Linked DNA regions of Metallumcola ferriviriculae. The protein of the gene in region 1 interacts with the protein of each later gene in a pairwise test. Links are inferred from orthologs where the notes say so. Each region holds a gene or a part of one and is shown in the gene's direction. Other genes may lie near its edges.

What was found.
Region 2: the proteins of lysA (region 1) and MFMK1_RS17415 interact in binary tests that used the Escherichia coli proteins (3 or more experiments, as listed by UniProt). The link is inferred for Metallumcola ferriviriculae from one-to-one orthologs.

Annotation. Positions count from the first base shown.
Region 1 is NZ_CP121694.1:2,927,928-2,943,648, reverse strand. The notes cover bases 5,271-8,174. They hold lysA (diaminopimelate decarboxylase), read left to right. Parts: upstream 5,271-6,002; coding sequence 6,003-7,346; downstream 7,347-8,174. Other genes in these bases: glnH (glutamine ABC transporter substrate-binding protein GlnH), read left to right, coding at 7,530-8,174; cobC (alpha-ribazole phosphatase), read left to right, coding at 5,271-5,560. In the rest of the region: MFMK1_RS14500 (acyl-CoA dehydratase activase-related protein), read left to right, coding at 1-163; MFMK1_RS14495 (CoA protein activase), read left to right, coding at 154-1,248; MFMK1_RS14490 (acyl-CoA dehydratase activase), read left to right, coding at 1,251-2,213; MFMK1_RS14485 (TrpB-like pyridoxal phosphate-dependent enzyme), read left to right, coding at 2,367-3,731; MFMK1_RS14480 (HAD family hydrolase), read right to left, coding at 3,960-4,718; more of cobC, read left to right, coding at 4,949-5,270; more of glnH, read left to right, coding at 8,175-8,327; MFMK1_RS14460 (amino acid ABC transporter permease), read left to right, coding at 8,483-9,139; MFMK1_RS14455 (amino acid ABC transporter ATP-binding protein), read left to right, coding at 9,160-9,882; MFMK1_RS14450 (CBS domain-containing protein), read left to right, coding at 9,991-12,618; MFMK1_RS14445 (site-2 protease family protein), read left to right, coding at 12,619-13,239; trpS (tryptophan--tRNA ligase), read left to right, coding at 13,262-14,248; MFMK1_RS14435 (segregation and condensation protein A), read left to right, coding at 14,260-15,021; SMC-Scp complex subunit ScpB, read left to right, coding at 15,021-15,581; MFMK1_RS14425 (ferritin), read left to right, coding at 15,646-15,721. UniProt on the Escherichia coli protein: Specifically catalyzes the decarboxylation of meso-diaminopimelate (meso-DAP) to L-lysine. Is not active against the DD- or LL-isomers of diaminopimelate.
Region 2 is NZ_CP121694.1:3,512,729-3,528,520, forward strand. The notes cover bases 12,729-15,703. They hold MFMK1_RS17415 (response regulator transcription factor), read left to right. Parts: upstream 12,729-13,852; coding sequence 13,853-14,554; downstream 14,555-15,703. Other genes in these bases: MFMK1_RS17405 (ABC transporter ATP-binding protein), read left to right, coding at 12,729-13,012; MFMK1_RS17410 (ABC transporter permease), read left to right, coding at 13,005-13,775; MFMK1_RS17420 (sensor histidine kinase), read left to right, coding at 14,551-15,703. In the rest of the region: MFMK1_RS17350 (site-specific DNA-methyltransferase), read right to left, coding at 1-913; MFMK1_RS17355 (hypothetical protein), read right to left, coding at 1,040-1,552; pckA (phosphoenolpyruvate carboxykinase (ATP)), read right to left, coding at 1,672-3,252; MFMK1_RS17365 (phosphatase PAP2 family protein), read right to left, coding at 3,791-4,486; MFMK1_RS17375 (cupin domain-containing protein), read left to right, coding at 5,365-5,712; MFMK1_RS17380 (3'-5' exonuclease), read right to left, coding at 5,827-6,552; MFMK1_RS17385 (DUF294 nucleotidyltransferase-like domain-containing protein), read right to left, coding at 6,565-8,466; MFMK1_RS17390 (tetratricopeptide repeat protein), read right to left, coding at 8,651-10,921; MFMK1_RS17395 (hypothetical protein), read right to left, coding at 10,923-11,297; MFMK1_RS17400 (RNA polymerase sigma factor), read right to left, coding at 11,290-11,853; more of MFMK1_RS17405, read left to right, coding at 12,086-12,728; more of MFMK1_RS17420, read left to right, coding at 15,704-15,792. UniProt on the Escherichia coli protein: Response regulator member of the two-component regulatory system CpxA/CpxR which responds to envelope stress response by activating expression of downstream genes including cpxP, degP, dsbA and ppiA.

The DNA of each region.
Region 1 (15,721 bases):
CGATTCCCTTGTCGGTGAGCTGGTGGAACGCTATATCCGGCGTGCCGGCACTATGCCGTTTTTATTTTTGACCATTGATGAACACACCGGAGAAGCAGGATTAGTTACCCGATTGGAAGCATTTTGGGACATGATCGTAAGGAGGGATACTCTTTGCCAATAACCGTTCCCCGTATGGGATACATACATATTCCTATTAAAGCAATGTTGGAGCATGTGGGGCTGGAGGTGATTGTGCCCCCTCTATGTAGCAGAAGAACACTATCCTTAGGTACCCAGCACTCCCCTGAATCTGCGTGCCTTCCATTGAAGATTAACTTGGGCAACTATCTGGAAGCCCGAGAAATAGGGGCGGACACTATCCTCATGGCAGGGGGTCTAGGGCCCTGTCGTTTTGGCTATTATGCCCAAGTGCAGCGCGAAATTTTGTATGATCTGGGAATAGATATGAAGATGGTGGTGCTAGAGCCGCCGGATACAAGTTTCAGCGACTTGATGTACGACGTGCGCACCCTGGCAAACGGTAAATCTTGGCCGACAATAATAAAGGCGGTACAACTGGCCTGGTATAAGGCGCGGGCTATTGATTTGGCGGAAATAAAACTGCAGCAGATAAGACCGAGAGAGAAAAGCCAAGGAGGAGCAGACCGTATTTTCGATAAAGCGGTTGTGGAAATAGAACAGGTAGATAATAGGAATGACATTTATGCAGCTGCCCACCGGGCCATGGCAGACATGGGGGAGCTGCCCCAAAAGACGGAGTTCCAGCCGGTAAAAATTGCTGTGGTGGGAGAAATTTATACCATTTTAGAACCCTTTGTAAATCTGGATATGGAAAGGCATTTAGGCCGAATGGGCGCTGAAGTAAGTCGTTCAGTTTATCTCAGTGAGTGGATAAATGATCATATTTTCCGAGGTATTATCCCAATTAAAAGCAATAAAAGATTGCGAAAGCTGGCCAAGCCCTATCTTAACCATTTTGTCGGTGGCCACGGCTGGGAAACGGTGGGCGGAACCGTTGACTATGCGCAGCAGGGCTTTGACGGCGTCATCCAATTGGCACCTTTAACCTGTATGCCGGAAATTGTGGCCCAGACTATATTGCCGCGGGTGAGTAAGGACCACGGCATACCGGTAATGAGCATCTACGTGGATGAACAAACGGGGAAAGCTGGATTGGTGACGCGCTTGGAGGCATTTGTAGATTTAATTTATCGGCAGAAATATGCTCAAACAGGAGTGATGTAGTGATGAAGGTATTTCTGGGATTAGACGTGGGTTCAGTCAGCACTAACTTAGTGCTGATGAATGAAGATAGGGAAATAATGGAGTCACTCTACCTGCGCACGCAGGGTCAGCCCATTAGGACAGTGAAAAACGGGTTAATGAAATTAAAAAAGGATATGCGGCAGACTTATCAAGTAGCAGGGGTAGGTACTACCGGCAGTGCCCGCAACCTGTCGGCGGTGATTGTAGGTGCGGATACGATGAAGAATGAGATTACCGCTCACGCCATTGCTGCTATCGAGATGGTTCCCGAAGTACAGACGGTTTTAGAAATTGGCGGTCAGGATTCTAAAATAATCATTCTTCGTAACGGGATTGTCAGTGACTTTGCCATGAATACCGTTTGTGCCGCGGGCACCGGTTCCTTTCTTGACCAGCAGGCGGCACGGCTGGACGTGGCCATCGAAGAGTTCGGCGATCTGGCTCTGCGTACCGATAACCCCGTTCGGGTGGCTGGGCGCTGTTCGGTTTTTGCCGAATCTGATATGATCCACAAACAACAGATGGGGCACAGTCTGCCCGATATAATCGCCGGACTTTGTGAGGCACTGGTGCGCAACTACTTAAATAATGTGGGTAAAGGAAAGGAAATTTTGGGACCGGTGGTATTCCAAGGCGGGGTAGCCGCTAACGCCGGTATGCACAAGGCCTTTAACAAAGCATTGGGCCAGGAAGTAATCATCCCGAAGTATTTCAATGTTATGGGGGCCGTGGGGGCCGCAATCTTAGCCCAGGAAAAAGTAAAGCAGAAAGGATATACAGATTTCCGCGGCTTCTCTTTGGTAGACCAACAGTTCGATACCAGAAGTTTTGAATGTTCCGGCTGCGCCAACGCCTGCGAAGTAATCGAGATCAGTATGGACGGACAGCCGCTGGCCCGCTGGGGCGACCGCTGCGGCAAATGGGAACAATCCCTCTCCGCATAACTTGACAAAAAGGTGCCAGGCACCTTTTTGTCAAGTTATTGCAATTGCAAAGAAATACCATAAAAACCTCTGGACAATGGTGACGGCTTTTAGTAAAATAGTGGAAACATGAGTTTAGTTTAGTTTTAGATTAGGAGAGGAGAGATGAGTAAGATGAGTAAAAAAGAAGCTGTGAAGATTTTGTTGGATGAGAGGGAAATGCCGAGACAGTGGTACAACATTCAGGCGGATATGCCTAATCTGCCAAAGCCACCGTTGAATCCTGCCACCAAGCAACCTGCCGGACCTGAAGATTTATCCGCAATTTTTCCAATGGAACTGATAAAACAGGAGGTAACCACCGACAGGTGGGTAGATATTCCTGAAGAGGTAGCTGATATTTACCGTACTTGGAGGCCGGCACCTCTTTATCGTGCTGTCCGTTTGGAAAAAGAGTTGGATACGCCAGCAAAGATTTACTACAAATACGAAGGCGTCAGTCCTTCAGGCAGCCACAAGCTCAATACCTCTATACCGCAGGCCTATTATAACAAGCAGGCGGGTATCAAGAGATTGGCCACGGAAACCGGCGCCGGTCAGTGGGGAACAGCACTGAGCCAGGCCTGTGCGTTCTTTGGTCTAGAGTGTACGGTTTATATGGTGAAGATTAGTTTCAGCCAAAAGCCCTACCGACGATCCTTCATGGAAGTATTCGGGGCCAATGTAATAGCGAGCCCCAGTCAATATACTGAATCAGGACGGAGTATTTTGGCCAAAGACCCTGAGTCCTTGGGCAGTTTAGGTATCGCTATTAGTGAAGCTGTGGAGGACGCAGCCCAGCGCGACGATACTAATTATGCCTTAGGCAGCGTACTTAACCATGTGGTGCTGCATCAGACAGTTATTGGTCTGGAAGCGCGTCAGCAGTTGGCTAAAGTAGACGAATATCCCGACATAGTTATCGGTTGCTGCGGCGGCGGCAGTAATTTTGCCGGGTTGGGTTTTCCCTTTATAAAAGATAATTTGACTGAAAATAAAAAAGTGCGGGTTATAGCGATAGAACCTAGTGCATGTCCTACCTTGACAAAGGGTACTTTTGCCTATGATTTTGGCGATACGGCTCAATTGACGCCTATCACTATGATGTACACCCTGGGCCATGATTTTGTACCACCGGGAATTCATGCGGGCGGGCTTCGCTACCACGGTGCTTCATCATTGGTTAGTCAGCTTTACCAAGATAAATTGATCGAAGCGCAGGCATTCGGTCAGAATGAAGTATTTGCGTCGGCTATCCGTTTTGCTCGCAGTGAAGGAATAGTACCGGCACCGGAATCTTCCCACGCGATTCATGGTGCGGTGGTCGAGGCCTTAAGGTGCAAAGAAGCGGGTGAAGCAAAGACCATTCTGTTTGGCCTTAGCGGTCATGGCCATTTTGATCTTACTGCTTACGACGCTTACCTGGGTAATAAACTGGAAGATGCGGACTATGCTGAAGAAAGTGTCAAGCAGAGCCTGGCCTGTCTCCCTAAAATATAAATAAGAAGCTATGAACCCTGTGCATTTTGCAGGGTTCTTTATTTATATATAGACTTCCATACCGCTGCGTAGCACCATCAGCCTCATGGCAGCTACGATGGCGATAATTATTATTTGATTGCTAAAAGAAAATTACACTAATAAAGATATTCCGGATGCGAAATTTCCTCCGGAATATCTTTTTACCCTACTTTATAGTATTAAAGCAGTCACGTTAAAGGTAGGTATTCATTTTTTAGAGACCCTCTGGGGCAGTGCGCCCTCCTGGGCGATTTTTTCAATAACTACACTCAACTGCTCACGGCTGGACACTAGATAGTTTGGCAGATGTGTATTCAGTTCTGCTGCATCAGCCATGCCCCAGCTGACGGCAATGGTGGTAACGCCGGCATTGTTACCGCTGACAATGTCAAAGGGACTATCGCCGATGAAAACTGCTTCATCAGGATGAGCATCTAATGATGCAAGTGCCTTTTCTACTGGCTCCGGGTCTGGCTTATGCTTTTCCACATCATCAGCAGTAATCACCACTGAAAACTTATTTTTAAGCTTTAGGAAATCCAAGGTCATTTCCGTGCCCACTTTGCTCTTTGAAGTTACGATAGCCAAAGTAAACTGTTTGCCCAGTTGGTTAAGTAATTCTTCGGTGCCCGGGTAAACCTCCATACAGCGGTTGTGTTCTCGGCGGTAAAAGTATTGGTAGCGATCAAAAAACTCTTCTACCCGAAGCTCACCGGCAAACTGCCGCCCGATTTCTTTAAGCGGCAGACCAATCAGCCGCATGACATCATCGTTACCCCAGTTTAAACCCATTTCCTTGAAAACTTTAGCATACGTTTGTTTGATCAGCGGCAGTGAGTTTGTCACTGTACCATCCAAATCAAAAAGAATTGTTGTTAACATATTTTCTTCACCTCTTAGTTGGCATACTTGTTTGATTAAAGCATTATATACTAGTTTCTCCCATATCAATATTTTTTCCTTCATGACTACCCCCAAAAAGGTTTTTCCCTCTGCAAGTTGGCAAATAAAACAAGGAATTATTATGATGAATTAGAATAACAAATAAAAGGTAAAAGTAATCTTAGCAGCTCATGATAACCGAATTACTTTAATGAGGAAGCCCGTGCCTTAAAGCTGTGAGTTGGACGCCCCAGTAATACTTACCGCTATATGCTTAAACTATTAGGAATTTAAAACGCTAAAGGAGAAGGATTATGCTTGAAATGTATTTAGTCCGTCATGGCGAAACATTGTGGAATCAGGACCATAAATATCAGGGACACCAGGATGTACCCTTAAGTGAAGTGGGCCGAAGACAGGCGAAAGAATTGGCACACTGGCTTAAAGAAGTGCGATATACCGCCATCTATGCCAGTGATTTATCTCGGGCCTATGATACCGCTGCTGCAGTTGCGGATAGTAGAGCGATTAAAGTAACGGCAGATAGACGACTGAGGGAAATCAATTTCGGTACATGGGAAGGCCGTACCTTTAAAGAGATTAATAAGATTTTCCCTGACATAGTCAAGCAGTGGATGGAAAACCCGGCGGAAGTAAACCTGCCTGAGGGAGAAAGCTTTGCCCTGGTTAAGAAACGGGCCTATCAGGCGGTGAAGGATATTGTAGCAAAGAATGAATATGCCGGTAAAGTGGCAGTCTTCTCCCACGGTGCTACTATCCGTACCATTCTTTGCTCCGTATTGGATTTGCCTCTTAAAGCCATGTGGCAGATTGAGCAGGGGAATACAGCAGTGAACATTATCAAATTTCCAAAAAACCATCCACCCATAATATCGCTGCTTAACAGCACATGCCATCTGCAATAACTTGACAAAATGGTGTCAGGCACCATTTTGTCAAGTTATTGCTAGCCTGGAAATTAGTTGACATAACGTGGTGTCTGTGTTAATATATTTTAAAAGAATATTAATGCCTCATCTCTTGATGGAGGTGAGGTAGAGGCGCGAATTAGCCATTACTACTATGAGTGAGGAGGGCACCTGTGATCTCATAGGAAAGGGGCATTCGCCGAAGTCCAAAAACCGCTGCTGTTTTTGGGCTGGGTCTACGCTTAATAGGTGTAGGACTGTCACTGGTAGCTGCCCTGGCTGTCCGGTGGAGAACTATCTCGCTTACCTGGGAAAGAGATGGGTGTTTCTATGTGCGCCATAATACGGCGGTGAGGAATGCTCACTGTCGTTTTTTGTTTTTTTAGAGATAATATTACATAGAGTATTGGTAAAATCATCAAAAAAGGAGAGGAACCAAATGAAATTTCATGGCACTATGAAGATTAATGACCTAGGACATCTGGAAGTGGGCGGCTGCGATACCGTAGACTTAGCCAAACGGTATGGCACACCCTTATATATTTTTGATGAGACGAAAATGCGGGCAACCTGCAGAGAATATTATAACGCTTTTACCGAAAAGTATCATAATGCCCAGGTTCTTTATGCCAGCAAGGCATTTTTAACTACGGCAGTCTGTCGTATTATTGAGGAAGAGGGTCTGGGTCTTGATGTGGTCTCCGGCGGTGAATTATATACAGCTCTTAAGGCCGGCTTTCCGATGGACAGAGTTTACTTCCATGGTAATAATAAGACGCCTGAAGAGCTGCGCATGGCTTTGGATAATGAAGTGGGCCGGATAGTGGTGGATAATTTTTATGAGTTGGAGATTTTGGATGCTTTGGCTCGGGAACGTCACTGCGTGCCGGAAGTACTACTGCGTATTACACCAGGTGTGGAAGCGCATACTCATGATTATATTAGGACCGGACAGATTGATTCTAAATTTGGTTTTACTTTACCCAACGGGCAGGCCTTGGAAGCGGTGAAAGCAGTCAAGGAAAAGCATGTTTCTTTTCGGGGAGTACACTGTCATATTGGTTCGCAAATATTTGAGATGGAATCCTATGTGCATGCAGTTGATGTAATGGTACAGTTTGTTGCTGACATTAAGCGGGAAACAGGATTAGCTGTTGAGGAACTTAATTTGGGCGGCGGCTTTGGTATTTATTATTCTGATGGTGACCAACCGGCAGCTGTTGAAGAATATGCCGACATGGTTATGGCTCGGGTGAAAGAGAAAACTGAGGAGTTTGAGCTATTATCCCCCCGGGTGTTGGTAGAACCTGGCCGGTCTATTGCCGGTCCTGCCGGCAGCACACTTTACACCATCGGCTCAGTCAAGGAAATACCCGGTGTTCGTAAGTATGTGGCTGTGGATGGCGGTATGACGGATAACATTCGCCCGGCTCTTTACCAGGCTAAGTACGAGGTTATCTTAGCCAATAAAGCTGATAGAGAATTGGAGCAAACAGTTTCGATTACCGGCAAATGCTGCGAATCCGGTGATATGCTTGCTTGGGACGTAGAACTGCCCCAAACTGAGGCCGGCGATCTCATGCTGATGCCCTGTACCGGCGCTTACGGCTATAGTATGGCCAATAATTATAACCGTCTTACCAAACCGGGGGCGGTATTGGTTAAAGACGGGCAGGCGGAATTAATAATTAAGGCCGAGACTTATCAGGACTTAATTCGTAACGATGTGATGCCGGAAAGATTGGCAAAAAAGAAAGAAGTTTGTCTTCAGTCTATTGGTTAGCAGACGGGCCTATACGGCCCTTTTAAGTTTTCTAGAAATTTTTTCAGTCGATTTTTAGAAAAAATCTGGACTGTATACAGTATTTATGATAATATACCTTCATTTACTTTTGTCATAGCATCGTGTATAATATAATATGATTATGATGTGGAGAGGCAGACAAATTTATGGAGGAGGAAGAATATGCGTAAGAGTAAGATATTGGTATTGTCAATTGTATTATTGTTGGGGGTTGGCCTTTTAGCCGGTTGCACAGGAGACGACGGTGGACAGGCAGGGGAACAACCGAAAGATAAGGCAGAAAAACTAGTTGTTGGTGTTGATACAAGCTTTGTACCTTTTGAATTCCGTAATGAAGAAACAGGTAATTATGAAGGTTTTGACATTGATATGTGGGCCGAAATTGCCAAGCGTTTGGAAGTAGACTATGAGTTAAGCCCCATGGATTTCAACGCTTTAATACCGTCTCTGCAGACGGATAAAATTGATGCAGCTATTGCGGGTATGACCATTAAGCCCGAACGTAGAGAGAAAGTTGACTTTTCCATGCCTTACTATGATTCCGGATTATTAATCATGGTTAGAGCCGATAATTCTGATATTCAGGGTAAAGAAGACCTAAAGGGTAAAGTGGTAGGAACAAAAACCGGTGCTACCAGCTATGATTTCGTAGCAAGTATTGACGGCGTGAAGAAAAACACTCCTTTCCCGAATATCACAGATGCTTACATGGCTTTAAGAAACGGTAATGTAGACGCTGCTGTCCATGATGCACCTAACGTGAAATATTATATTAAGACTGCTGGTGACGGCGAAGTTAAAACCGTTGGCAAATTAATGGAAGGTCAGTCCTACGGTATTGCTTTTCCTAAAGGCAGCGAATTAACTGCTCAGGTTGACGAAGCACTTCAGGCAATGAAAGATGACGGCACTTACAACGACATTTATGAAAAATGGTTCGGTAAACAACCGGAGAAATAGGTTTTATTAGTGTTTAAGGACCTTGCTATGATATGTGGATGATAAATTTATTCACGGATAAGTTGTTGGTTCTAACTGCAGTATAGAGCGTAACCCAGTGTTACGCTCTAACATTTATATGAGTAAAAGTGGTAAATATCCCCAGAGGTGATTTAATGGATTTGCAATTCAAGTATGTCGCTCAGGCCCTTCCGTTTTTATTAGCTGGAATGAAGCTTACTATTATTTTTACAGTGGGCGGCCTGGCTATAGGTTTTTTTCTAGGTGCTATTGTGGGCCTAGGCCGTACTGCCAAGAATAAATACGCCTTTTCGGCGGCAACAGTTTATGTAGAGGTAATTCGGGGCACGCCGATTCTGGTGCAAGCAATCTGGATTTATTATGCCATGCCGCAGTTATTGGGGCTAAATCTTGACATATTACCGGCCGGAATAACTGCGATTGCCATTAATTCCGGGGCCTACATTGCCGAGGTAGTGCGGGGTGCTATTGAGGGTGTGCCTAAAGGACAAAGAGAGGCGGGCAGGTCCCTGGGGCTTAACCATTACCACACTTTGTATCATATTATCTGGCCCCAAGCGTTTCGTCGCATGATTCCTTCGCTGGGTAATCAGTTTATTATCAGCTTAAAAGATACTTCACTGTTTACTATTATTGGTGCGGCAGAAATGACTAGGCAGGCGCAGATTAGTGTAGCGTCAAACTTCGCTTACTTTGAGATTTATTCACTATTGGCCGTATTATATTTGAGCTTAACAATTCCTATAACATTAATGCTGCGATATGTTGAGAGGAGGCTTGATGTAAATTGAGCCAATCGGATAAGGGTACAATTATAGAAGTTAAGGACTTACACAAAAATTTCGGTGAGCTTGAAGTGCTTAAAGGAATTACCGAACGCATTAAGGAGCAGGAAGTGGTATGTGTTATCGGGCCTTCCGGTTCCGGTAAGAGTACCTTTTTAAGATGCCTAAACATGTTAGAAGAAATCACTTCCGGTGAGGTAATTATTGACGGTTTCAATTTAACTGACCCTAAAACTAATATTAACAAAGTGCGGGCGGAGACCGGAATGGTGTTTCAGCAGTTTAACCTGTTTCCGCATATGACCGCTGTAGAAAACCTAATGTTAGCACCCACCAAGGTGCGGGGATTTTCCAAAGCTGAAGCCAAGGAAAAGGCTTTAGAGCTACTAGTTAAGGTTGGCCTTAGCGATAAGGCCGATGCTTATCCGGACAACCTTTCTGGTGGTCAGCAGCAGCGGGTAGCTATCGCTCGGGCTCTAGCCATGAATCCGGCAGTGATGCTTTTTGACGAACCCACTTCCGCATTAGACCCAGAATTGGTGGGTGAGGTGCTGGAGGTTATGAAGGATTTGGCCAAAGAGGGTATGACTATGGTAGTTGTTACCCACGAGATGGGCTTTGCCCGGGAAGTGGGGGATAGGGTGCTGTTCATGGACGAAGGGGTAATTGTCGAACAGGGTACTCCTGAGGATATATTCAGCAATCCAAAGAACAGCAGAACCCAGGATTTTCTCAGAAAAATATTGTAGCTCATGGCAGCACCCTTTGGGTGCTGCTTTTCTAATGTGCGCTTTTCTGGCCTCACCGCCGCTTTAATGATATAATCTAAGGCAGTATTTGGCTGTTCGGAGGGGTAAATGTTGCAATTAATTCTCTCTCATAGGAATATAGATTTTGATGGTTTGGCGGCCATGGTTGCCGCTAAGAAGCTTTTTCCCAAAGGGAAAATGGTACTGTCCGGTAAAGCCGGTCCGGCTGTGGCTGAGTTTTTGTCTCTTTATAAGGACAGCCTCCCTATTTTATTCGCTCATCAGGTGGAAAAGCAGCAGTTAGACCGGGTGGTTATTGTTGACACCAATACTCCAGAACGGCTGGGAGAAATGGAGTGGGCATTGGATTCCGCGCGGGAGGTGCTTGTCTATGACCATCACCCGTCACAAAAAGACGGTATTAAGGCCTACAGGCTCAAACAGGAGCAGATGGGTGCCGTTACCACGCTTTTAGTGGAAGAACTGGCAACCCAAGGTCAAAGTATCTCTGCATTTGAAGCCACCATATTTGCCTTGGGAATCTATCAGGATACCGGGGCTATGACTCATCCCGGAACTACACCTAGGGACGTTCGGGCAGTGGCACTGCTGCTTGACAAAGGGGCTAACTTATCAGTGGTGTCACGATTTATGGAACAGCATCTGGATGAGGCCCAACAGGGCTTGCTTAATAGTATGCTCAGTAATATTACTGAAGTAAGTATTAATGGCATTTTAATTTTGGTGAGCAAAGTAAAAGTGGAAGACTACATAGGTGGGCTCGCTTATCTTACCGCCAAACTACTGGAAATTACAGGCGTTAATTCTTTCATCTCCCTGGTGAAAATGGGCAAAAGGGTGCATCTGGTAGGGCGTACCAGCTTAGACTGTGTTCCGATGCATACCATTATGGCCGGGTTTGGCGGCGGCGGTCATCCAAAAGCGGCTGCCGCCACAGTGAAAAACGGCGACCCAGCCACCATCAACCAGCAATTGATAGAATTACTTCAACAAAATGTACGACCCCTAGTCACCGCGGCCGGAATTATGTCCTATCCAGTTAAAGTGCTGGCTCCTGATACAACTATCAAAGAGGCCGGTCGGATGATGCTGCGCTACGGACATTCGGGGCTGCCTATAAGGGAAGACGCCAAACTGGTCGGTATGGTCTCCCGCCGGGATGTGGATAAGGCATTGCATCATGGCTTAGGCCACGCGCCGGTGAAAGGATTTATGAGCAGGCAGGTTAAAGTGATTTCTCCGGACACGCCTTTACCGGAAATTCAGAGATTAATGGTCAGGTATGATGTGGGCCGACTGCCGGTAATGGCTGGAGAAAAAATAGTAGGTATTATCTCCCGAAGTGATATATTACGCACCATGCATGGTGATGGTTATGCGCATCCCTTTAATACACTTTACCAGGATCGGTGTGATTGGCAGACCATGCCGGATATACTTGACTTGCTGGGGGAGCAGTTAGAGGGAGAACAGTTAAAGCTGCTTGCAGGAATTGGTCGCTTGGCTGACGAAAATAATTGGGGTGCTTATTTGGTGGGAGGGTTCGTACGGGACCTGCTTCTGGGTGTACCCAATCTGGATTTAGATATAGTTGTGGTAGGCAGTGCCCCAAAATTAGCGGAAAAACTATCCGCTGAGTTTGGCGGTAACGTACGGGTGCATGAAAAATTTAATACCGCAACCGTACACTTGCCATCAGACATTAAGGTTGATTTTGCCACTGCTAGGAAAGAATTTTATGAGTATCCGGCAGCCTTGCCTACCATAGAGGAAACCAACTTAAGGGAAGATCTCTATCGGCGGGATTTTACCGTTAATGCTTTGGCAATCTGCCTCAATCGCGATGAATTTGGCCTGCTGATTGACTTTTTTTGCGGCTACAGTGATTTGGAAGAGCAGCGCATTAGATTACTGCATAACCTCAGTTTCATCGAAGATCCTACCCGTATATTACGGGCCGTGCGGTTTGAACAACGTTATCAATTTCAATTGGAACCACAAACTGCTCATGTATTAAGCAACGCTGTTGCTGAGGAAGCACTGAAAAACATTAGTCCAGACCGGGTATGGAATGAGTTAAAATTAATCTTTGCAGAAAACGACCCGGTGAAAAGTTTACGGCGGTTGGCGGAGCTGGGTATCTGGCCGCAGATTATTCCGGGGTTAGAATGGAAAAACTCTATACAAGAGTCCTTAAATAAAGTAATTCCGGTGATCACCGCAGTAGCAGACATTACTGGGGTTTCGTTAGAGCGATGGTTGGTTTTTCTCACTGTTATTTTACGAGAAACCGATGAAACTAGTGCGGTTGCATGGCTAGACCAGCTTTCGATTACCAAAGAACAGCGCAGTTCCTTAAAGCGCTGTTTAGAGGAGGATTCTGCAGCCATGCTGCAGGACTTGGAAACACCGGGGCCGGGTGAACTGCATAAGTTATTAAAGGATTGCTCTCCATTAGGGATGGCACTAATTCTTTTATTTATAAAAGGACAAGTGGAACAAAATGTCTATCAATACTTTCGGCTGCGCACACGGCTGCCGCAACTGCTTAAAATGGATGGGAAGGTGCTTGGAAAGATGGGTATTGAGCCCGGGCCTGTGTACGGCAAGGTCTTATTTGCTTTGGAGGCCGCAGTGCTTGAGGGGAAAGTAGAGACTGTTCAGGACCAGCAGCGGTTTGTTCGTAACTGGTTGGAAAGTAAAGGAGTGTTGTAAATGCACAGTATGGATATCAACTCATTGTTGGCAGCAATCCCAGCTATTCTTATTGCCATTGTCTTTCATGAATATGCCCATGGAAAGGTAGCCTATATGCTAGGGGATCCAACCCCCAAGTATCAAAAACGGCTGACTTTAAACCCGCTTAATCACCTTGATCCTTTAGGTGCCTTGATGTTTATTGTTGTAGGATTTGGCTGGGCTAAACCGGTTCAGGTCAATCCATTCCACTTTCGCGGCGACCGGCGTAAGGGAATGATGATGGTAAGTCTGGCCGGGCCGGTCATGAATCTGGTTTTGGCTTATCTGGGGGCTGTAGGCCTGCAGCTATTTGGCACTAGTAACTGGTATGTGGGCAGTTTTTTTCAGTCAGTGGTTCTTTATAATATAGTACTGGCAGTATTTAATCTCATACCGGTACCGCCTTTGGACGGATCAAAGATACTCGCCGGGCTTCTGCCTGCCGGTCAGGCCCACATAATGCAGAATCTGGAGCGATATGGAACGATGATTTTGCTGCTGTTGTTGTTTACCGGAATAATCGGCCGGATTTTGTGGCCTGTAGTTCAAGTTATTTATAGTTCCTTTATGTATTTGAGCAGCTTTGCCCTATTATAATAACTGACAGAGAGGTGTTTGTATGAGCAAGGGAAGGATTTTTAGCGGTATGCGTCCCACCGGGAAACTGCATATTGGTCATTTGAGTGTCATTGAAAACTGGGTGCGTCTCCAGGAAGAGTATCAATGTTTTTTTGCACCAGTTGATTGGCATGCTTTGACTACCGGCTATGAAGATACAGCAGGCATCAAGGAAGATACACGAGAAATGGTTATTGATTGGCTTAGTGCCGGTCTGGATCCGGAAAAAAGTACTATCTTTGTTCAGTCTCACGTCAAGGAACACGCGGAGCTGCATTTGCTTCTGTCCATGACCACGCCATTATCCTGGCTTGAACGCTGTCCTACTTATAAAGAGCAGCTGCAGCAGTTGGGCGCGGGCAGGGATATCCGTACTTATGGTTTTCTTGGTTATCCGGTGTTGATGGCGGCAGACATTTTGGTTTATCGGGCCGATACCGTTCCAGTAGGCGAAGACCAATTACCGCATCTGGAACTGGCTCGTGAAATAGTGCGCCGCTTCAATCATCTGTATGATAGCCAAGTTTTCCCCGAGCCCCAGCCAAAGCTGGCGAAAATATCCATGCTGCCCGGTATAGATAAGCGCAAAATGAGCAAGAGTTATGACAATGACATAGCCATTAGCAGCAATGCTGAGGAACTGTGGGAAAAGGTACGCCTAATGATTACCGATCCTGCCCGGGTGAGAAAGACTGACCCCGGCGATCCGGAAGTGTGCGTGGTGCACACCTATAATAAGATTTATAACGATGAAGAAGTAGAAGAAAGAATTGCGCAATGTCGTACCGCCGGCATTGGCTGCATTAATTGCAAACGGCGTTTGGCAGATAAGATGATCGAAAGCCTTAATCCCATTTGGGAGCGTCGGGCACAGCTTGAAAATAACCCCGGGATTGTTGAGGAAATATTGACTGCTGGAGCCGATAAGGCCCGAAAACAAGCGGCGGAAACCTTACGCGTTGTGCGAGAGGTAATGAACATCGGTTAGGCGGGGAGCAGATGAGCTATAAAATTGATATTGAGGTGTTTCAGGGGCCCTTTGACCTATTATTTCACCTCATTGATAAGAATGAGATTGACATCTACGACATTCCTATTGCCCGGATTACTGATCAATATCTCCATTACCTGCAGTCCATGGGACAAATGGATTTGGAGGTTACCAGTGAGTTCTTGGTAATGGCGGCTACTCTTTTGTCTATTAAGGCCAAAATGCTGCTGCCCAAACCTCCCAAGGAAGAGGAAGAAGAGGATGAGGGCCTGGACCCTAGGGACCAGTTGGTGGAAAGGCTGTTGGAGTACAAGAAGTTTAAACTGGTGGCAGAATACTTAAAAGAAAGGGAAGAAGCGGCAGGCAGAGTTTTTACCAGGCCGGTTGATGTGGAAGAAATGGCCAGCGCATTTGTCGGCAACGATAATCCGTTGCAGGATGTGGAAATGGCCGACCTTTTGGACGCTTTGGCTCAAGTACTGGAGAAGATGCCTGATGAAGAGCCTATAACCAAGGTTCACCGTGCGGAAATAACCATTCGCGATAAAGTGAAAGAAATCCGTGGACGGCTCAGATTCAACCCCAATGGGATAATATTCGCCGAACTATTTCGTCCCGGGGTGTCCCGGGTAGAAGTAGTGGTGACATTTTTGGCTTTGCTGGAAATTATTCGTAGCGGAAACATACTAGTTCGTCAGCGGCGAAATTTTGCTGAAATAGCCATCTATTCCAGGGAAGATACCGACAAAGATGACGGGGGAGAGGCATAGTGCTATTTTCGGAAACTCTATTGGCTGCGTTAGAATGCTTACTCTTTGTTGCCGCAGAACCATTATCAATAAAAAATCTGGCTAATATACTAGAGACCAAAGAAAAGGATACTGAGGAACTGCTGGATTCGTTGGCCCGTAAATATAATGATAAAGAAAGCGGCATCCAATTAGTACGCTTAGCCGGCGGTTACCAGCTTTGCACCCGGCCGGAATTTTCCGGGTATATCGAGAAATTATATAAGCCCCAGGCCCATGCTCTGTCTCGGGCTGCGTTGGAGACTCTAGCCATTGTGGCTTATCGCCAACCAATTACCAGGGCTGAAATGGAACAGATACGCGGAGTTAAAGTGGATGGTGTGGTCAACACGCTGATGGAAAAGAAGTTAATCCAGGAAATTGGTCGCAAGGAGGGGCCGGGCAGGCCAATTCTTTATGGCACCAGCGGTCAATTCTTACAGTACTTTGGCCTCGACGATTTGGAAGACCTGCCTGACCCGGAAAAATTTCTCGATAAGGCTGCCGTAGAGGAAGCAGCAGCTTCCCAGGGAAGTGATTAGTTGGCATAATATTTTCGCAGTGGGGCAATTTAATCGATACTAATTAATCTTCGGGGGCGATATTGTGTTTTCGGGAAAACTACTCAACGAACTAAATGAGCAGATTAAATGGGAGTTTTATTCTGCTCAGTACTACCTTG
Region 2 (15,792 bases), 590 kb from region 1 along the record:
TGGCCTGCTGCGTAAGGTTATCAAAGGACAGAGATTGGTTGAGGGCCTTTGTTAGTAAACTCTGCTCTGCCTCACCGCATTCAATCCTACTAATGGCATCACTGTGGCGCTGCAACCATTGGTTCGCCGCCGCACGAAGTTTACGCACTTTAAACCGCGTAAGACTATACTGACCGTAACGGTAAATACGGATTATGTTTCCCCGGCGATCCGTATTCTCTGCCACAAGCCGCGCCGGGGAATGTATTTGTAACACTTGATTATACTGCCTTAGTACCTGGTCAGTGGCCAGAACGACCTTTTTATCCTCATAAACCTTAACCTTGTCGATATCCTTGGCGTAGACCAAGAGATATTCGCTGGTGTGCGGAATTACCGAAGAGCCCTGACCCAATACCGTTCTCCCGTCCGGAGCCCGCTGCCAGGTTATCTCCGACACAAAATTATCTCTGCCAAAGATCTCATCGGCAAGCACCTTTAAATAACTTTTCTCTTCGTAACCAATATGAATAAAGATAGTGCCTGACGGTTTTAAAAAGCGTTTTACCATTGCCAAACGTGTCTGCATCATTGACAGCCATATTCCATGGTCAAACTCATCCATATAGCCCATGGTACCGTTAGCTGCATTAAAAGGCGGGTCTATATAGATACATTGAATTTTACCTGTGAAATCCTTTTCCAGCGCTTTCAGTACGTACAGATTATCTCCCTTAATGAGTAAATTCCCATCCAAAAAAGTGCCCGACAAGCGAGACATGTTTCCTATGTATTGGCAGTTGTTTAAGGGATATCCTGTCAGGTCTTCTTCCTCTCCCCAAATAGGCAGTCCCTGCTCATCCAAAGCTAGCAGCCACTTATCTTTGCCATCCCAATTAAGCCGTATCTTGCCCAATACCCTCACCACTTTCATTCTGCCCTTCATGTTTCTAACACAGATTCTGCAATTAGGCTAAATTATCCTGCCATAAGCAGCTGCACAATGATTCACTCAGCCGGACGCGCTTAGAATTTAAAAAGAGCCAGAACAACTGGCTCCCTAGAAATATTCTTCATCTGTTGATGGGTCACGAAAAAAGCCCATTTGCTTAAGCGAATACGCTGTAATCATGCTGTATATTATTAAACTTACCAGCATAGAAAGCACATCGCCCATACTCCATTTAATATCGGCCGGGTAATGAAATGCCTTGGATATCAAGCCGAAGTTAAATAGCCAAATAGCAACCCCTAATCCGGCAGCTTTAAATAAATAGCTTTCTTCTGTGAATATATAGGAATACATAAAAGCAATAATAACTCCAAAAAAAGCGCCAATTATCATGGCAGCTAAAAAACCGAACAGCCAAAAAGCCAGATTATGCTCATATCCTTTCATAACCACGGTTATGGCCGTGGCGTTGTTATCATATTTAGCGATGTTCAGTACCTGCATTAATTCGTTAAAGATGTATTTGGCAATTGCACCAATTATACCGGCCCAGGTGCCTCTGACGAATTCATGACGCTGCTCTAATTTGAAGATAATTTTTGCCTCCCGCTTAGCCGTCACTTTCTTTATTTTTGCCCAGATTAAGTGATGTTAATTCCATTAAGTAAAAAGAAACCGCACCAAAGGGATGGTGGGTTTCCTTTTTAGAAATATTAAAAAGTATACACATGTATTTTACATTATTCAATCTTTGGTCCTGCCGTAGTAAGTTTATCCGGTACACCGCTAAACTTTTTGAAATTATCAGCAAATCTCCGGGCTAATCCTTTGGCGGCGCGGTCGTATTCCTCTTTATTACTCCAGGTTGCCCGGGGCTCAAGTATCTCAGTGGGCACACCGGGACAACTAACCGGCAGAGAGATGTCAAATACCGGGTCAGAGCGATATGCCACATCGTCCAATTGGCCGTTCAATGCCGCAGTAACCATAGCTCGGGTGTAGTTGAGGTTCATTCTATTACCCACTCCGTAAGGACCACCGGACCAACCGGTATTTATTAAGAATACCCGAGTGTTATGCTTAGCGATTCTATCTCCGAGCATCGCTGCGTAAACCATCGGCCTTAACGGTAAAAAAGGCGCACCAAAGCATGTCGAAAATGTTGCCTGCGGCTCTTTAATACCCCGTTCCGTTCCTGCCAGTTTACTGGTGTAGCCAGAAAGGAAATAATACATGGCTTGCTCTGCATTTAATTTAGCAATAGGCGGCATAACGCCAAATGCATCGGCAGTAAGAAATATTACCGTCTCAGGGTGATCACCGGCACCGGACTGTACCACACCGGGTATAAAATCAATAGGATATCCTGCCCGAGTGTTTTCCGTATGTTTGTCACTGTCGTAGTCTGCCGCCCGGGTAAGCGGGTCAATTGCTACATTTTCTATTACTGTACCAAAACGAATCGCTTCCCATATCTGCGGTTCCTTCTCCTTACTGAGATTGATGCATTTTGCATAGCATCCGCCTTCGAAATTAAATACGCCTGAATCCGACCAACCATGCTCATCATCACCAATTAAATACCTGTCCGGGTCCGCAGAAAGAGTAGTCTTCCCGGTGCCGGAAAGGCCAAAAAATAACGCAGCATCACCATTCTTGCCGACATTAGCAGAACAATGCATGGGAAATACATCCCGCTTCGGCAGCAGGTAATTCATAACGCCAAAAATGGATTTCTTCATCTCACCAGCATAATGAGTACCGCCAATAATTACAACCTTTTCATCGTAATTAACCACCACAAAGGCCTCGGAGTTAGTTCCATCCACCTCAGGGTCAGCTTTAAAACCCGGTGCCCCGATTAAAGTGAACTCTGGTTGATAACTATTCAATTCATCTTTGGTAGGCCGAATAAAAAGCTGGTGAACAAAAAGATTTTGCCATGCAAATTCGTTAATAAATCGAACCGGAAGACGATATTCTTGGTCCGCTCCGGCATAACCGTCAAATATAAATACGTCCCGGTTTTGCAAATACGCCAATAAACGTTGGTATAACAGCTCAAATTTTTCTTGGGACATAGGCCTGTTTACCGTACCCCAGTCAATGTCGCCATTCAGACCTGGAGTATCGACAGTAAACTTATCGTCAGGAGAACGCCCGGTATATTTACCCGTAAGAAGCGATAGTGCTCCATTAGACGCCATTGTACCTTCACCGCGTGCTAACGCCTTTTCCACCAATTGCGCAACCGAAAGATTGCGATACACTTTTCCGGAAGTATTATTACTTAGCAGCTGTCCATCAATTTGTGGCTTCATACTTCTCTCCTCTGTCGCTGATTTAGTATTGAGTCTACACGTCTTAGCAATTTCGATATTTATCGCCTTTTTCCTGCTACTTACTACAAATATTTCATACAAATATTTCATTATCCAGAAATAGTATGACACATTTAATACATCCCCGCTTTATTCCATTACATGCTGCTTTAACCCTTCATCTGGTCTTAATCCCGTAGCCGCAAGTTATCGGGTAACGGTACAGGACTGAGGTAAGTTTTCCTATTACGTACGGTACAAAACTGTGCTCATGTAAGAATTGATGTGAAAGGTCCGCCCTAGACTTAGGACGATAGGGAAAGGCTATAAAACGAAGTCGCTCAAAAAACAAAATTATATGGGGGTACCTGACGGCATCCCCCAAACTTTTATTCAGCCATTAAATTCACTAATAGTTTCTCAACAATTTCTTTGCCCTTGGCTAAAGCTGGCGCTACTTTTGAAACACCAGTTCTCCGGTTATGTCAACACCTTTTTGACTTTAGATCTTCGGGGCCAAACTCTTCGGGCCGTATAGCTACGTTCCTTCATTACCATCATGCACTCGCTTACCTTTATAATACCTGATTCCGTTTAATGCTGTAATACAGGCGGCAAGCCATGCCCCTCCGGCGGCAAAACCAGCAATCACATCACTGGGAAAATGAACACCAAGGTAAATGCGGCTAATACCAATGGCGGTAATTAAAACCGCCGTCAGCAGTAAAATCACCCAAGCATAGGTTGTCCGTTCTTTTAAATTTAACCAAATTATATAACCCAGCATGCCGTAAAATGCTGCGGAAACCATAGCATGGCCGCTGGGGAAACTGTAACCCCCTGCTTCTACCAGATGTTTTATTCCCGGGCGGCTGCGGTGAAAGGCCGCCTTTAGAGCTTCATTAAGCAGCCATCCTCCTGCTAAAGCAACCGCCAAAATAACCGTTTCCCAAGTATGCTTGATTCTAAATGCTAAATAAGCGGCCGCCATCAAAAACAGGGGTATCTCTATGGTAGCTGAACCCAAGTCCGTCACAAAAATGATGGACCGGGTAACCCTTGTGTCGGAGAAACTGCGAATAAAGTCCCCCCATACATTGTCAAAATTCATTAGTGAATTCATCAACACCCCTTGGGCCATCTCTGCAAACACTTTGATAAGAAAAATTCCCGCTAACAATCCAATAATTAGCTGAATAACCAATCTTCCTAAGGGCGTTTTCCAGTAGTGCATTTCATCACCCCATTAAAATAAAAATAATAAAAGGCTGCGGGTACCATACCTTTAAGGGGTCCGCCGCCGGCCTAGCCTTGCTGCTTATTAAATCTACTTGGCAAACTCCTTACCCGCCTGTTTCGCCCGTTCCATCGCCTGGGACTTGATGTCATCAACCTTATCCGGCATTGCAGCATCCCTTCAGCAATGACAGATGCTGCAGTCTCTACCCCAAGGAAACTCAATATCCCCCGTATGTAACGATCGCCAAATTCTAAGTCTTTAGCCGGCCCTTCGGAATACATCCCGCCTCGGGCTTGAATGTGGATGCCTTTCTTCCCGTTCATCAATCCTACCGGGCCCTGCTCGGTATATTTGAAAGTTTTGCCGACAATACAAATTGTGTCTATATAGGCCTTCATTTTTGGCGGCACAGAGAGATTCCATAATGGAGTTACAAAGACATATTTGTCTGCAGCCGTAAACTGGTCCACCATTTGGTTCATCTGGCCAACCTTGTTTTTTTCTGCATCACTCAATGCATCAAAATCCGTACCCTGCTGCAGTTTATCCCATGCACTAAGAACATACTTATCTACAAAAGGTATGTCCGTCTCGTAGAGGTCTATTTCTGTTATTTCATCATTAGGACTTTCCTGGCGATAGGCCTCCAAAAATGCTTGTGCCATAGACAAACTATACGAATACTCCACAGGCTTAGGATTAGCGGTTATGTTCAACACTTTTGCCACTTATAATTCCCCTTTCTGAATATTGATTTTTTATACCATCAATTAACATAACCAAAATACCCAAAAGTATAATTTAACAACCTGAGACAGCAGGAAAAAGCAAAAATAAATGGAATTGCTCATTAAAAGAAGGGAGGACAACTTATGTATGTAAGTAATGTCAAGGACATTAAGTCTACAACAGTAAACGCCCCTGGTGTGAAAAACGCTTTGAAGCAGGTATTAATCGGTCCCGAGCAGGGATGGGAAGGCTGGGTTATGCGCCACTTTACTTTGGGGGCATCTGGCAATTCCCCTAAGCACTCCCATCCTTGGCCTCATATCAATTATATCGTCAGTGGCGAAGGGATACTGTTTCTTGACGGAAATGAGCACAACTTAGGTCCGGGCAGCGTTGCATATGTCCCCGGGGGAACGGAACACCAGTTCAGAAATAATGGCACAGCGGACTTTGCATTTATCTGCATCGTCCCGGAAGAAGGAGACGTATAAGCATACTTACTAGATTACGAATGTCATTTCACCGCCATATTGGCATAAAAGTAAGATTAAACAAGCCGGACCCAGTTAATAACCGGGTCCGGCTTTCTTTGCGGTAAAGTATCCTCAAAACATCGCCCGCCAATGTAAGAAATAATATAACTGTGCCAGGGTGTTTAAATTCCTGGATTGAGCAGCTTCCCTCAATAATATTACCAGAAGCTTTGCGGTCACCAATGCGTCTCCCGGCGCAGTATGTCGACCCGCAGCATCAATGTCGTATTTGCGTACCAACTGGTCCAAGGTAAAATCTGATGCTTCTGGGTGTAGAGCGCGGTATAATACTGCTACATCCAACACATGGTGGTTGAGCTTCGTTTTACAGCAGCGACGCAATTTTAAATTAATGAATCTAAAATCAAAGTCTAATCTATATCCCACCAATACCCGGTTAAATGCTAAGGTAAGGAATTGTTCCAAAACGGTATATATTGTCGGTGCACCGGCTAATTGTTCCGGACGCACTCCGGTTAATTCCTGAATTTCCAAGGGTAATTCAACCTGAGGATTAACCAAGTTATCGTACATTTTGTTTTCTTCGATAGTTAGACCCGACATGGGTACGGCTGCGAACCAGATAATCTCATCACCTGCCATTGGGTGAAGCCCAGTGGTTTCTGTATCGATAACTAAAAAGGGCACATCCCACAGCGGCAGTTTCATCAAATTATCCTGTTCACAACCTGCAGCAAGGTGGGAAATTATCTTTGCTTTCATACCTACCATATCCTGGTCAAGCCGCTGCCTATTCAATATGCTGTTATATAAAAACTTTAGTATCGGTACTGTCATACATCTCCCTCCCTACTTCCTTACCTGCAGCGCTTGGCCTGTAAGATGCTGCAGCTTTTTCACTGCCCAAAAGGCATCCTTTAGAACCGTCCGTTCCCTTTTACTCAATGACACTGGATTGACATAGTTATCAGGCACCAAACCCTTGTTTGCTTTGGTGAGATTTCCTTTTAAGCGCAACATTAACAGAGACTGATAGGCAGTATTAAAGATTTCGCTATCGTCGCTGGATAGAACCCCTTTGTCAGCAAGCTGGGTTATCCTCTCAAATGTTGAATTCTCGTCTATATTCTCACGGAGCGCAAAGATACGCACACAATCCACTAAATGGACACTAGCAGCCGTTTTCAAATTCAACTGCCCCCGATGTTTTCGGGACTTCTCCGTGATAACATTGCCGAGCCAACTGATAGGTACGCCATGCTCTAAATCATCCCTAGCCAGATACTTTAATACCACGGGCATTTGGTTGAATTTCTGAAAAATGTACCGCCTCAGTTCGTACGCCATGTCCTGCAAACCATAGACAGGGCGGAAATCCAGGAAGATTGTTAAGTCTCTAAGTTTTTGCCCCTCCGGTTCCAATACCCATTTATCCATATCCTTTTTCCAAGCAGAAACAGATTTGCACCACTTAGGGCTATTTGCCATAACACCCCCATTACAGCGAGAAAAGCCACATCTTTCTAAGCCAGAGACAATTTTTTCACCTAAATTAAGAAAATATTTTTCTAAACTTGCTGTTTGTTTAGAGCTGCTATCTGCATAGATTATTCCGTTATCCTGGTCAGTACGAAATAATTGCTCCTTCCTACCGCCGCTGCCCATGACAATATGGCAGTACGATACCGGCGGCGTCCCCCAGCCTTCCTGTTCCATTTCTTTCTCAGCAAGGACGATAATCTTCCGCGTGAGACGATCATTAAGCTCCGTAATCACTTCACAAATTTCCGGGATGGGAGCCTTCTCGTAGAATAGTGCCGTTAAGACATGGTCCGCCTCGCGGCGGGCAGCAACCAATGCATCCAGGTTGTCTTCTGTCTCAATTCTGTCTACAATAGTCAGTGCACCACTGGAACGGGCCTTGACCAAATCCCTAAGGCTTACCACCCCGGAAATGTCTTCCCCATCCGTGACAACCACATGCTTAACTCGATTTCTGACCATCGCAAGCAGTGCCTGGTAGAAAAAAGCATCCGGCGGCAGTGTCACTACTTCTGTATCCATTACCGCTGAAACACCCAGTTCCCGTGGTTTCTGATCAGCAGCCACCACCTTGGTAACCAAGTCCTTCTCAGTGATAATACCCACCAGCTTATCTCCTGCAAGGACCAAAAGAGAACCAATATTATGCTTTGCCATAATCTCCCCCGCTTCAGCAGCATTATGGCTTGTATCGCAAGACACGGCTTCCTTAGTCATCAGTTCCGATACTTTTTTCCGAAATGGTCGGCTGTCCAAACCTGTGGCTAAGTGAGAATGCTCTAAATATAATTCTTCATACAGACCTCTGGCTCGTTGTGTCAATATCTTGCTGAAGAAATTGGCAAAGTTCAAATCATTTGCCAACAAATATTCAAAATCAGTATTCTTTAAGGTCATGCAAACCAGCGAGCTGACTACTTTAATAGACCCGGCATATTCCTTCTGGGACAGAATCCCGGTCTCTCCAAAAAAGTCACCGGGCTTCCTGGTTCCTACTACATATTCATTGCCTGTGTCATTCTCTACCAGTACTTCGGCCAATCCTTCTACTACAAAAAACAGCTTTTCCAAAGACTTCTGTCCATGGTGAAAAACATACTCTTCCGCTTTAAACCTTTCCACTTCCATATGTTCTATGACCCACTCAAATGTCTGCGGGTCCAAGTCACTAAATGGTGCACTAGATCTGACTACCCGATTGTTTTTCACAGGCATCCCTCCCCATGATGAACCCCTTAGTACATTTTACGCAGCAGTATCTATCTTAATAATATTTTCTAACAATTCTGTAAATTACCTTTATTTTGGTGTTGATATATTATTAAAAAAAAGATAGACCCGCACAGAATGCGAGTCATAACAAGCGAAAACATTTTATTCTATTAGAAAGCTGTTACCAAGCCAGTTTTTCAAAAAATGCAGCTAATGTGTCATCGTTAATCTCAGCAATACTTTCCTCTAACAATTCCCGGGGGTAATTACGTGCCGTGGCCCTAATAAGCAGTCCCTTGATAAATTGGTCATGCGCACTATCCCCCAGCGATTCAAGGGCTGGGTCATAATGCCCTGCTGCAATCGCTTTCTCTGAATCAGTTTTTACTGCATAGCCCTTTTGAATATATTGCTTCAGTAGCTGCAAGTACTCTGAGCCATCATCTACCTGTTCCGCAAACCACAGGGCCTGCTCATTTTTATTAAGCAGCAAGGCTAAAATAACCGGAAACTCACGGACATACTCTCCATTTTCCATCGCAACAACATTCTTCAAATTAGCCAGCGCCTTAGCCGGCTCACCCAGATGAAATTGCAGCCGGGCAATTCGATAATGGACATACCATTGTTCTTCACCGGTGCCCAATAATGTTTCAAAAATGTCCATTGCCTCTTGGTTCATTCCCGCATTGTAATAAGCATCGGCTAACGCCTTACGCACCTCGGGGGTATCTTCCACCGCTAACACTCTGCGGTAATATTTAGCGGCCTCAGCAGGGTTCTTTTGGTCATGTTCTATCCCCAGGTCATATAAACGAGCCAAAACCAACAACGCATGAACGTCTTTGGAGTTCTCCTGCAGCCGCTTTTGATATTGGGCAACGGCCTCTTCATACTTTCGCTCTAACAACAACCGGTCCGCATCGGTCAAACCGGTGTCCTCTATCTTAAACATCGGTAAGTCCTTCTCCCGAGCAAAAAAACCATATCCAGTACTGTCGCTGATTCGTTCACCCGCTTCATCGTAGGCAACAACACCCCATGTATATTCACCGCCATAGTACAGCGGCCCTAAGACGGATAAGGGGTCTACCTTGCCGCCGGAATATGATATGCTGCGGCTAAACCTAGATTTCTTTATTTCATCCTGGATGTCTACCGTTAGTTCATTATCCCTAATATCATGACGAAAACTACCGGTATACGTACCATTGATATTACCTTCAGCATCACGATTTACCACACCCAGCATTATATCGTAATAAGCCGCGCCAGCAACTTTCTGCCAAGCAAACTGAATAATATCCTCTTTTACGGTACCCGCCAAAGGCGACTTAAGCTCAATCACCGGAATAAAATCACGGTCCATTATAGCAGCTTGTGCCGGGGCAAGTGTTATTCTCTCCTCCCGCGTTCTTAGTGTATATCCCCGAATATCTTCTGCCATAAGCGTTAATCCCAAAGCGTATTCTCCGGCGGTTAAATTTTCGAATTGATAACGCCCTTTTTGGTCAGTCACATCAAAGGGGATACCTTCAGTGTTTGAAGAATAATGGCTGTCGTCATAATCCTGAAGTAAATACACTTTGACATCTGCCATAGGTTCACCATTCTTTGTTATCCGGCCTCTGATAACACCGGTGTTTTCCCCTTCTTCAAGTCCGGTCAATTGGCTTAAATAGCGCTGAGAAATTTCCTGCCAATGATCAATATTCATACGAACAGTCTCCTGTCCCTCATCTTGTAGCAGCTCCGTCAAATCTCTTTCCGCTTTTATAGGAATCCCTTCAAAAATTTGTCGTGCCTGGTCAAAACGCTTCAGAGCCATTAACGCTTCACCCTTAAGCCGCATCATTTCTAAAGGATTAGCAGTAGGTTTTTGCGCCAAACTTTTATTTACCAGCTCCAATGCCTTCTCATTTTGCTCCTGCTCAAGATAGATTTTCGTCAACAGTTCCGTGCTGCTGGAATCGCCCATACCGCTTTCTTCCAACGACTGCATCAGATAATATTCAGCGTTTTTATAATCGGACAGCGCGTAATATGCTTCACCTAATTCCCTATAGGAGTGCCGGGCCCAGGGGGATTGAGGATAGCGCTCTATGACAGCGCTAAATTTACCTATGGCTTTTTCTATGGATTCTTTTGGGCCAAAGCCATCGCCGGTACCAATAGATCTGGGGAAAATATTAATCGCACCAGGTACACCATTGCCGCGTATATCCTGCTGTGCAGAGAAATACAATGCCCTGGCGGCTTTCGCGGAATATGGAAAGTACTTAGCCACTGTTTCGTAATAAGCAGTTGCTTTTTTGGTCTCCCCCCGGGAAGAAAAATCTTGGGCCCTGGTAAAAATTAAGCCGGGCGCGGTTAAATACGCCGCCGCCAGTAAAAATAGGCCCGTTAGTCCCAGCCTCACCAATTGTCTTCCCGTCAATCTCACTTTAAACATACTATTTTACCTCCCCAGTCATCGGTACATATACTATCTGCATGCTTCCATCCGGCGCAGATGTTATTTGGCGGGCATAATACACCGGTTGGTCATTCTGTCCCTTTTTAGTGTTGTCACTGCTTAGAAAATTAATATTTACGGCCAGGGCCGCAATTAGAAACAGCCCGATTACAGGGGTTAAAGATATTTCATAGGTAGTTTCCAAGAATAATTCATAGCGATATTTTAATTTCTGCCAAAGGCCCACAGGACGCCGGCTCAATTCCTCTGACATGATCCCAACCATCTTTACTTTTTGTTCTGGGCTGAAGCTAGCACCATCCACTCCCCCCTTAATCAGTATTTCCTTAATCTTTCTATCCTCGTTATTCACTGAAAACCACCTCCTTTTTAGTCAAATTCTCTTTCAAGAGTATTCTAGCGCGGGATAATTTGCTTTTTACCGTGCCTTCCGGCTGCTGCAATATCGCACTTATCTCTCTAATATTTAGCTCCTCCAGATAATAAAGGACCAACACTTCCCGGTATTTAAGCGGAAAACCTTTTAAGGTACTTATCACTGCCTCCCGCTCTTCATCCCTTAAAATAATACTCTCCGGTTGTTCTCCAGGCGGGGCCGCGGCAAAATCAAAATCCCCGGCATTAAAAGCCATCACCTGCCGAAACCAGCCGCCGCGAATACGGTTTTTTGCCAGGTTGACTGTGATACGATAAATCCAAGTCTCTAAGGAGGACTGCCCCTTAAAAGAGCCAATCCTCCGACATACTTGAAGGAAGGTATCCTGGACCACCTCTTCCGCTAACTGCCGGTCTCCGATAATAGCTAAAGCCGTTCGCAGTAGCCGGTCAGCAAGCCGTTCAACCAACTGCTCTACCGCTTCTTCCTCGGCATTTTTTAATTGTTCCACCAGTTCTTTTTCCGTCAACATATACCATCCTCCGGCTCTGTCTAATAATTAGACACCACAAATTCGAAAATGGTTGCATTTATTAAGGATTATTCTACCGCCCTTTTTAGCTGTAATCCTGCTATTACTTCCACGCTTTCACCGGTCATCCTTTGTTCGTTAATAAATTCTTAATATCTTCATAAGACTAATGTAAGCTTTACCTGACAGAATAAGGGTGTAGTCAAAGAACGGTAAAAAGGAAGTGACCGAAATGACGAAAAAAGCAGTCCTTGAAGTAATTAATCTATCCAAGAGCTTCGGTGCCAAGAGAGTGGTAAATGACATTTCGCTAGATGTGTCCGAGGGCGATATTTATGGTTTTCTAGGACCTAATGGCGCCGGCAAAACTACCACTATACGCATGCTTCTGGGACTTGTCCACCCTGATGCAGGCACTGTAAACATTAACGGCCATAACCTGATGCACAATTTCAACGATGCAATTAATAGTGTCGGCGCCCTAGTTGAAACTCCAGCATTCCACCTATCGTTATCCGGGCACCAAAATCTAGCTTTGATAAAAAATTTACATCCTCAAATACCCGAAAAACGTATTCACGAAGTGCTGGAAATGGTGAGACTTGATAATAAGGCAAATGACCAAGTCAAAACCTATTCCCTGGGTATGAAGCAACGGTTGGGAATTGCCCGAACACTGCTGCACTACCCAAAACTAGTCATTTTGGACGAACCAACTAATGGTCTTGATCCCCAAGGTATGAAGGAAGTGCGGGAAATGATATGCCAATTGTCATTGGAGCAGGACATTACCTTCTTTATTTCCACCCATCTGCTGCATGAGGTAGAGCAAACTTGTAACAAAGTGGCTATCTTACAAGAGGGCGATTTAATTGCTCAAGGTTCCGTGAAACAACTGTTGGCTCACAATAATGAAGTAGTGGAAATAATTACAGATGAAACAGACCTGGCCATAGACATTCTGCGCTCCGCCCCTTTCATCAAATCCATCGGTAAAACCTCTCAGGGATTAAGTGTGGAGTTAGATAGAGGTTTTTCGGCCAGTACTAACAAAATGCTAGTATCCCGGGGTATTGCTGTAAACTATGTCATCCCTAAACAGCAGTCCTTTGAGCAATATTTCTTAGACTTAACCCAAGGAGGCGAAAGCCATGTATAACCTAATAAAAAACGAAGTAATAAAGATATTTGCTGGTAAAAGAATGCTTGTCTTCATGATAATCACCCTGGTATTCAGTCTCCTGCCAAAGCTGGAAGCTGTACTTGGTGAAATTCCTCTTGAGATAACTGGTCAAAATATGCCCCTTTATATGCTTAACTCTATGACTAATCTCATTCTGCCCATCTTCTTGATCATTACCGTGGCAGATATGATTACCGGAGAATATGCTGGGGGCACCTTAAAACTGTCGCTGCTTCATCCGGTATCCCGTACTAAACTATTGACGGCGAAATTAATCTCATTAGTAATACCGATGGTTTTTCTACTGGCCTTTGCGCAAATGACCGGGCACTTACTTGGCACAATATTTTTTGGTTGGGGCGAACAGCTGACATTCCATGATGTGTCGTTATCCACCGGCAAGGGACTGCTGGTCACTGCCGGGGCCCACTTGGTATCCATTATACCCTTGCTGACCTTTTCAGCAGTGATTTTGCTGCTAGCATTGCAATTTACCAATACCGGTGCGGCAGTGGGAATATCCATCGGGCTGTTGATGACCCTAAGTGTATTAGGACAACTAGCGGTAAATCTCCGCCCTTATCTGCTGATTAGCTATTTTGAAGCAGTCCCAAAACTTTTTGTTACTGCTTCCGGCCATCGTGAATTTTTAACGGCCGCTGTTGTGATGGCCATTTACGGAGGTACGTCATATCTAATTAGCATTTATCAATTTAGTAAGAAGGATATTTTGTTTTAAAGGCAAAGTCTCTTATGTGGCTAACAAGTAGGTTCGTTCCATAACTACCGGTCCGGGCCTGAAAGTAGGTGAAATTCTTGTCCCAAGAAAAAATTCTTATAGTAGAGGACGAAAAGGAAATTGCTCTGCTAATTCGGGACTATTTAGTTAAAGAAGGATTTGAAGTTATTATTGCATCTGATGGTGAAGAAGGCCTGGCGCTTTATCGCAGAGAACGACCGTTATTGGTTGTTCTTGATATAATGCTGCCGAAACTGGATGGAATGGAAGTCTGCAGAATAATCCGCAGTAACTCTACAATCCCCATTCTGATGCTCAGCGCCAAAAAATCCGATGTCGATAAGATCCTCGGCTTGGGGTTGGGCGCAGATGACTACATGACAAAACCCTTTAGTCCCGGGGAATTGGTAGCAAGAGTTAAGGCACAAATACGGCGTTATACCACACTTTCAGCCCCGGAAAATACAAGACAAACATTAAAATTCCCCAACCTGGAAATAGATGGCGCCGGATATAACGTTCAGTTGGACGGTAAAACAATTGAACTCTCCGCAAAAGAATTTGAGATCCTTTACTGCTTGGCCCAGCACCCAGGGCAGGTATTTACCAGGGAACAGATCTTCGATCACGTGTGGGGTTATGATGATTACGGGGATATTAATACGGTCACGGTACATATCCGCAGAATCCGCGAGAAAATGGAACAGAACCCATCAAAACCCGTATTTCTTAAAACAGTCTGGGGAGTGGGCTACAAATTTGACGGAGCAAGCCTATGAAAACAGGTATTAAAGCTCGCTTGATTACCGCTTTTATTATTATCGTTACCGTACCTGTCGCTATTACCCTGGTTGCACTCAGTGTGACATTATCGCGTGCTCAAAGCGCTGACCAAATCAATGAAGAAGGTCTAAACAAACTAATCCAAGCTAACGACCGTGTCATAAAAGAGGTCCAAAATAATTACCCGTTGCTTAACCAAGACCGTGATACCTTCTCTCGTAAAATAAAGCCTTTGTTGCTAAAGTATAAATTGACTCTCTTATTGACAAATGAAAGCGGCAAGGAGATCTATAATTCTCGGGAAGATAGTAATGATATTCAAAACCATAAAAATAAAGTTGCTAGCCTTGCTGCGCTAAGCAGTAAATTATTTAAATTCACCACACCTATTTTTATAGATGGACAAGTAGCTGCAAAAGCAATTATCCAGGTTGACCCATCGGGACAGCCATTACGGGGTTTTTCCAACATCATAGTATCTGTTATTAGTAGTTTTTCCCTTGGCTTTTTATCGCTGTTGATACTTATGGTTATATTTACCTGGTACATTTCCCGTAGTATTTTAACTCCTTTATCAGAGTTGAACAATGCTGCACAAAATATATCCCAAGGTAATCTGGAATTTGAAATTATCAATAAAAGAGACGATGAATTGGGTAAATTCGCCCGGGCCTTTGATAACATGAGGCATCGGCTCAAAGAATCTTTGGATAAACAGGCGGCATATCAACGCGCACGAAAGGAAATGATTGCGGGCATCTCTCACGATTTGCGCACGCCCATTGCCTCCATTAAGGGTTATGTTGAGGGTCTTCAGGATGGAGTCGCCTCCAATAAGGAAATGTTTGACCGCTACTTAGCCGTGATTAAAAACAAAACTGAACAGCTCGACCGACTAATTGACGATTTATCCCAGTTTTCCCAACTGGAATTAGGCAAAGTGACATTAACCCTGACCACAGAAAATAGCGCGGCGCTTTTAAACGATATAATTAAAAACTGGGAGTTGGAGTTTAGTAACGAACCCATCGATTTTAAAGTAATTAGACCGTTTCCCTCGGTCTCTCTTGAAGTTGACCGTTATAGGCTAATTCAAGTGATAGACAATTTGGTTGAAAATGCCCGCCGGCATGTATCCAAAGATGGGGAAATCACAATTAGCGCCGTGCAGGAAAATCAACTTATTATCATCTCGGTATCTGATAATGGTACCGGCATTAGCGGTGAGGATTTA